DNA from 2 places in the Bacillus sp. AK031 genome. Region 2 is predicted to be linked to the other one. Evidence: a T-box and tRNA genes for the amino acid it is inferred to sense, from the RefSeq annotation. Region 2 holds a T-box; the other holds one or more tRNA genes.
The links. The T-box of region 2 lies ahead of metG (methionine--tRNA ligase). A T-box ahead of a tRNA ligase gene usually reads a tRNA of that ligase, here a tRNA-Met.

Region 1 (3,377 bases), 880 kb from region 2:
AGGGTTGGGCTGTTCGCCCATTAAAGCGGTACGCGAGCTGGGTTCAGAACGTCGTGAGACAGTTCGGTCCCTATCCGTCGTGGGCGCAGGAAATTTGAGAGGAGCTGTCCTTAGTACGAGAGGACCGGGATGGACGCACCGCTGGTGTACCAGTTGTCTTGCCAAAGGCATCGCTGGGTAGCTATGTGCGGAAGGGATAAGTGCTGAAAGCATCTAAGCATGAAGCCCCCCTCGAGATGAGATTTCCCATCACTTTATGTGAGTAAGATCCCTGAAAGATGATCAGGTAGATAGGTCTGAGGTGGAAGCGTGGCGACACGTGCAGCTGACAGATACTAATCGATCGAGGACTTAACCACAATTATAGCGAAACTCGGAATACTTTCTTTTCTTCATAACTTTATCTAGTTTTGAGTGAATAATTTTTTTCAAAAAACACTTGAAAAAAATAAATAACTCGTTATAATAATACTTGTCCTTAAAAAGACAATGTCTGGTGATTAAGGCGAAGAGGTCACACCCGTTCCCATGCCGAACACGGAAGTTAAGCTCTTCAGCGCCGATGGTAGTTGGGGGATCTCCCCCTGTGAGAGTAGGACGTCGCCAGGCTTTATAATGGAGGATTAGCTCAGCTGGGAGAGCATCTGCCTTACAAGCAGAGGGTCGGCGGTTCGATCCCGTCATCCTCCACCATGATTTTTTTACGAAGCGAAGCGGAGTTAAAAAATATACCAAAAAGTAACATTGAAATCAGATTTAAAACCTAGTATAATTGTTCCTTGTGAGACAAAAACACCTGCCGGTGTAGCTCAACTGGTAGAGCAACTGACTTGTAATCAGTAGGTTGGGGGTTCAAGTCCTCTTGCCGGCACCACTTTTAATTAGTACGAGCCATTAGCTCAGTTGGTAGAGCATCTGACTTTTAATCAGAGGGTCGAAGGTTCGAGTCCTTCATGGCTCACCATAGTTTTTTGCACTGCAAAATAACTATCATTATGCGGGTGTGGCGGAATTGGCAGACGCACCAGACTTAGGATCTGGCGCCGCAAGGCGTGGGGGTTCAAGTCCCTTCACCCGCACCATATTGCGGAAGTAGTTCAGTGGTAGAACACCACCTTGCCAAGGTGGGGGTCGCGGGTTCGAATCCCGTCTTCCGCTCCATATGAGTTCCTGCCGGGGTGGCGGAACTGGCAGACGCACAGGACTTAAAATCCTGCGGTAGGTGACTACCGTACCGGTTCGATTCCGGTCCTCGGCACCAGAGATTTTATCATATGCGCCCGTAGCTCAATTGGATAGAGCGTTTGACTACGGATCAAAAGGTTAGGGGTTCGACTCCTCTCGGGCGCGCCATATTAACACATTGCGGGGAGTAGCTCAGCTTGGTAGAGCACTTGGTTTGGGACCAAGGGGTCGCAGGTTCAAATCCTGTCTTCCCGACCACTTCAAAATTAACATTATGGGGCCTTAGCTCAGCTGGGAGAGCGCCTGCTTTGCACGCAGGAGGTCAGCGGTTCGATCCCGCTAGGCTCCACTTGGTTTTTTTACGAAACTTAGTAGATAAACTTCTGAAAATGTCGCGCAGCGTAGCGAAGCAATGAAAACTTTTGTGAAACTGGAAGCGATACACTTTCAATATCATGGCGGTGTAGCTCAGCTGGCTAGAGCGTACGGTTCATACCCGTGAGGTCGGGGGTTCGATCCCCTCCGCCGCTACTTTACGGACCTTTAGCTCAGTTGGTTAGAGCAGACGGCTCATAACCGTCCGGTCGCAGGTTCGAGTCCTGCAAGGTCCACCATTATTATTGATTCATACGGAGGAATACCCAAGTCCGGCTGAAGGGATCGGTCTTGAAAACCGACAGGGGTGTTAAAGCCCGCGGGGGTTCGAATCCCTCTTCCTCCGCCATATTTCCTTTTTATCGTCGCGGGATGGAGCAGTTCGGTAGCTCGTCGGGCTCATAACCCGAAGGTCGCAGGTTCAAATCCTGCTCCCGCAATACAATTTTCTGGCGTCAATCCTAAATATTTACCTTTTCCTTTTAAAGGATAGATATTTTGACTGGCGTCAAAATTAATGAAGTTTATTTTGCCAAAAGCAAAAAACTTGGTCCGGTAGTTCAGTTGGTTAGAATGCCTGCCTGTCACGCAGGAGGTCGCGGGTTCGAGTCCCGTCCGGACCGCCATTTTTATACAATTTATCTTAGTTCAAACTAAGAGGGTTTCGCTAAAGGTTGGATATTTTGACTATCGTCAAAAATCCCAGAAGACGCTGACAAAGTGATTTGCAGCTTAGCGGAAGCCGAAACCATTATGGCTCAGTAGCTCAGTTGGTAGAGCAATGGACTGAAAATCCATGTGTCGGCGGTTCGATTCCGTCCTGAGCCACCATTTTAATTTTAATATAGTAACTTATGGCGATTGTGGCGAAGTGGTTAACGCATCGGATTGTGGTTCCGACATTCGTGGGTTCGATTCCCATCAGTCGCCCCATTAAGTTTTGCGGGTGTAGTTTAGTGGTAAAACCTCAGCCTTCCAAGCTGATGATGAGGGTTCGATTCCCTTCACCCGCTCCATGGGCCTATAGCTCAGCTGGTTAGAGCGCACGCCTGATAAGCGTGAGGTCGGTGGTTCGAGTCCACTTAGGCCCACCATGGTATTATTCCGCAGTAGCTCAGTGGTAGAGCTATCGGCTGTTAACCGATCGGTCGCAGGTTCGAGTCCTGCCTGCGGAGCCATTCACACGGAGAAGTACTCAAGTGGCTGAAGAGGCGCCCCTGCTAAGGGTGTAGGTCGGGCAACTGGCGCGAGGGTTCAAATCCCTCCTTCTCCGCCATCTCAATACGGCCCATTGGTCAAGCGGTTAAGACACCGCCCTTTCACGGCGGTAACACGGGTTCGAATCCCGTATGGGTCATTACTTAAAAGACTATCTAAGTAGATAGTCTTTTTTTTGTGCTATAAAATAGTTTATTTCCTACTGGCCTACTTTATTGTTGTAAAAATGGAGTGAGACCAACAAGTTGAAATCAATATGCCGTTATAGCGGTCTAAAGATATCCATAATTACTGGAGCCAGTGTCTCAATAAAAATTTCTCTGACACTTCAAATTCTCTAGAAGCAAATTTAGGACAAATAGAGTCCCTAAGAGTGCCTAAAGACATATAGACCTAGCCACCAGAAGCTAATTGTCACCTAAGAGCGCTCTAAAGACATATAGAAGCAGCCAGCAGAAATTAAGTGTCCCTAAGAGCGCTCTAAAGACATATAGAAGCAGTCATCAGAAATTAAGTGTCCCTAAGAGCGCCCTAAAGACATATAGAAGCAGTCACCAGAAACTAAGTGTCCCTAAGAGCGCTCTAAAGACATATAGCAT
Region 2 (3,377 bases):
CAAGAATAATCCTTCCCTCGGTTCGACTCTGTTTGATTACCCGCCATGGCTCTTGACTGTCAAAATATTTATTGCTCCAACGTACAACCTCAAATGCTGTCCTCGCTGCTTTTCTGCATTCCCCTTTTTCTAAAAGTTCTCCAGTCTCGAGAAACGCGTCTTCCAATTTTGCCTTTACCACGGGATCAATTTTTTTCACTATCGCTCCTTCTCCAAATTCTTTCCGGTAAAACTCTGCTGTTCTTCTGATATAGTTCCCTAGTCCGCCCAATAACTCGGTATTATGTTTGTATATAAACTCTCTCCATGAAAAATCTGTATCCTTTTTATCAGGGTTGTTTACACTGCAATAATATCGCAAGGTGTCTGGGTGATAGTTTTTCAGGATATCCGGGAGCCAGACAGCCCAATTTCTGCTGGTTGAGATTTTCCTTTTTTCCAGCGTTAGATATTCGCTCGAAATAACTCTTTCCGGAAGTTTTTCTATTCCAATTCCCTTTAAGATGGCTGGCCATATTATTGTATGGAAAGGGATATTGTCCTTCCCATGAACATAATAAGAAGTGGCATTCCCAGCCCAGAATTTTCCCCCATGTAATTCATTGATTCCAGTCCTAGCCATACTGCCTGTCAAATATCCGCATACCGCTTCGATCCATACATAAATCTTTTTATGACTGAAACCTTCAAGCGGGACATCCACCCCTGATCCAATATCTCTTGTAGCCGCCCTGTCCCTCAGCCCTTCTCTTAAATATCTCTCTGTTAATTGAATCGCATTTTCACTCCATTTATCCCGATGGGCATCGAGATATTCTGCTAGTTCAGCCTGCAGGTCCGATAACTTCAAATATAAATGTAATGTCTGCTTCAGTACTGGAGCGGTTCCGCAAAGTTTACAGCTCCTTTCCCTTAAGTCTGCCGGATTCAGGATACTGCCGCATTCATCACATTGATCTCCCCTTGCCCCTTCACCACATTCAGGACAATTTCCTTCGACAAACCTGTCTGGCAGAAACCGGTCACACTCTAAACAAAATGTCTCTTCGGTTCTCTTTTCATAAAGGTACCCATTGTCCAGTAACTTATTGAAAATTTTCTGAACCTCCCTATGATGAATTTCCGAATCTGTTCTTCCAAAATGGTCAAAAGTGAAACCCAGCTTTTGAAAGCTCTCATGAAATTCCTGATGGTAGCGATCAGCGATATCTTTGATTTTTATACCATCTCTATTTGCCCTGATTTCAATCGGTGTGCCGTTACAATCGCTCCCTGACATATAAAGGACATCCTCGCCTTTCAACCGGTAGTATCTCGCCAATATGTCACCCGGCAAAAGTGCTGCCAGATGCCCTATATGCAATGAACCATTGGCATATGGCCAAGCTCCTCCAATAAAAACACTCATAAAAATCTCCTCCTAAAATGGTATAAACACACAAAAACCCCCCGTCCATAGATGCATAGACATCTAAGGACGAGGGGTTCAGCTCGCGGTACCACCTTAGTTTACTGAGGGCTCGCGCCTCCAGCCTCATCAAGTACGGAATGAAAAATAACATCATTCTTATACTGTGACATGGGTAACGGATGCCAAAGCCCGTTCCACCCTACACCAATCGGTTCGAATGGAAATGCTCGGAGACCATATTCAACCAACTTTCCCCTTGCTTCTTTTCAGCAACCGAAGCTCTCTGTTAAGGTTCCACATTGATTTACTCTTCTCGTCAACGCATATGTTTATTATTTTCTATCATATGATAAGTCAGAATCTTTTTGCAAGCATTTCTGCAAAACAACTTAAAAGTCCTCCATTCATGATTATAAGGAGCGTCCTGGTTAGGTTATATTAATCATCATGGAATCGCATACAGGCACGTAGCCGATTTCCATATATATTTTATTAGATGTCGGATTATCAAGATCCGTATACAATGTACAAAATTGATTCGTTTTCAAAAGCATTTTGCTCAGCGTGGCAACCACGGATCTGCCATACCCTTTTCTGCGCTCTTCCTTCGGTGTATACACAAAATTCACGGTAATTCCATTATCTGTCCTTCTTGCTCTCCGCGCCATGGAGACGGGTACATTGTTCACTTTCCAGAGAAAGACTGATTGGTCTGCAATCATTTCCTCCGCTCGTTTCCGGGCATCTTCCCCCGGTATTGGCTTTTCAGGAGTATCCTCTATGAAACCAAGGAGCCAGTCCTTAACAAGATCTATGTCATCTTCACCTGCTAAAGACATCTCCCCCTCGCTGATTTCAATATCCTTCACCTCTTCAAGTTGGTAAATCCTTTGTCTCATATGAACCTGATAAGGCTTCTCTGTCTTCTCACTCCAAACCTCCGCAAGTTTTACTGTCGTTATTTTGTTGCCAATAAAACCTGGCAGCTCAAGTCCCTTTTCGTTACTGTAGTTCCATAGCACCTCGGCGACTTCTTCCGTCTTGTCTTCTGAAAGAACGGTGGCAATCAGGTAATGAGGGGGGGTACGGACAAAGACTGCATGGACAACTCCATCTTCTTCCATTACAGCCAAGAATGGATCTTTATAACGCCCTTCCATTATTTGATCAAGCAATCCAAGCGGCAAGTTATTTTCTGCTTCTTCCTGCAATAATAAAGGACGAACTGCATCGTTAAATTTTTGAACTTTATCATATTGTACTATCTTCATTTTCTTCACCTCTCAAGGATAATTCGACATTAACTTTATTATCCCTGCTGTGCTCTACTGAGAGTAACGAGAGGGCTGGGTCCATTCCAGCGGGTACGTTCGCCGGGCGCAGGAGGTTGATTCAGAACCATCATCTATTTTCTAACTCACAAACTTTCATGTTTTTTTACCCAAAAAAAAAACCGGGTTCATGTCCCGGTTTTAAGTGTTTGGCTTCGTCTTTTCAGCTTTTGGATTTCCTCCGCCAGCTGAGAGTTCTTTAGAAAATTCTTCAGAAGTCAATGATTTCGCTGATTGCAACCCCGACTTTGTCTTTCTGTTTCTTTTGGTCAATATGATCTCCTCCTTTCTATCATAGTTTTCGCTCTTGTCCGTTCATTATTCCAATCCCTATTAGAAAAAAACCTTTTCATAAAGATAATGATTAAAAACTATAGCGGCCCTGTTCAGTTTCCGTTATAATACTCTACAAATTACAGGAGGTGGGTTTGTATGGAAATTCGTTCGCTGATTGCGGAAGATGCGGAGGCTTATTGGGAGCTTCGGCTGGAAGCCCTAAAAAATGATGGGGAAGCATTTGCCACTACATATGAAGAATCTATTGCAAGACAGGATCCGCTTCAAGGGGTAAGGTCAAACCTTGAATCAAGCGGCAGTATTACCTATGGAGTATTTTCAGATGTGAGGCTTGCCGG

Region 1: it encodes a tRNA-Met, which carries the amino acid that the T-box ahead of metG (methionine--tRNA ligase) is inferred to sense. The anticodon was not compared.

The regions. Positions count from the first base shown of each region.
Region 1 is NZ_CP096424.1:804,664-808,040, forward strand. It holds rRNA gene M1E09_RS03845 (23S ribosomal RNA) at 1-359, shown strand, start outside; rRNA gene rrf (5S ribosomal RNA) at 493-609, shown strand; tRNA gene M1E09_RS03855 (tRNA-Val) at 618-693, shown strand; tRNA gene M1E09_RS03860 (tRNA-Thr) at 799-874, shown strand; tRNA gene M1E09_RS03865 (tRNA-Lys) at 889-964, shown strand; tRNA gene M1E09_RS03870 (tRNA-Leu) at 998-1,082, shown strand; tRNA gene M1E09_RS03875 (tRNA-Gly) at 1,087-1,161, shown strand; tRNA gene M1E09_RS03880 (tRNA-Leu) at 1,173-1,261, shown strand; tRNA gene M1E09_RS03885 (tRNA-Arg) at 1,277-1,353, shown strand; tRNA gene M1E09_RS03890 (tRNA-Pro) at 1,367-1,443, shown strand; tRNA gene M1E09_RS03895 (tRNA-Ala) at 1,462-1,534, shown strand; tRNA gene M1E09_RS03900 (tRNA-Met) at 1,643-1,716, shown strand; tRNA gene M1E09_RS03905 (tRNA-Ile) at 1,723-1,799, shown strand; tRNA gene M1E09_RS03910 (tRNA-Ser) at 1,817-1,909, shown strand; tRNA gene M1E09_RS03915 (tRNA-Met) at 1,927-2,000, shown strand; tRNA gene M1E09_RS03920 (tRNA-Asp) at 2,110-2,186, shown strand; tRNA gene M1E09_RS03925 (tRNA-Phe) at 2,316-2,391, shown strand; tRNA gene M1E09_RS03930 (tRNA-His) at 2,418-2,493, shown strand; tRNA gene M1E09_RS03935 (tRNA-Gly) at 2,503-2,576, shown strand; tRNA gene M1E09_RS03940 (tRNA-Ile) at 2,578-2,654, shown strand; tRNA gene M1E09_RS03945 (tRNA-Asn) at 2,664-2,738, shown strand; tRNA gene M1E09_RS03950 (tRNA-Ser) at 2,746-2,836, shown strand; tRNA gene M1E09_RS03955 (tRNA-Glu) at 2,846-2,917, shown strand.
Region 2 is NZ_CP096424.1:1,680,147-1,683,523, reverse strand. It holds gene metG (methionine--tRNA ligase) at 1-1,408, opposite strand, end outside; T-box leader at 1,471-1,740, opposite strand; gene M1E09_RS08460 (GNAT family N-acetyltransferase) at 1,840-2,682, opposite strand; gene M1E09_RS08455 (hypothetical protein) at 2,884-3,015, opposite strand; gene M1E09_RS08450 (N-acetyltransferase family protein) at 3,175-3,377, shown strand, end outside.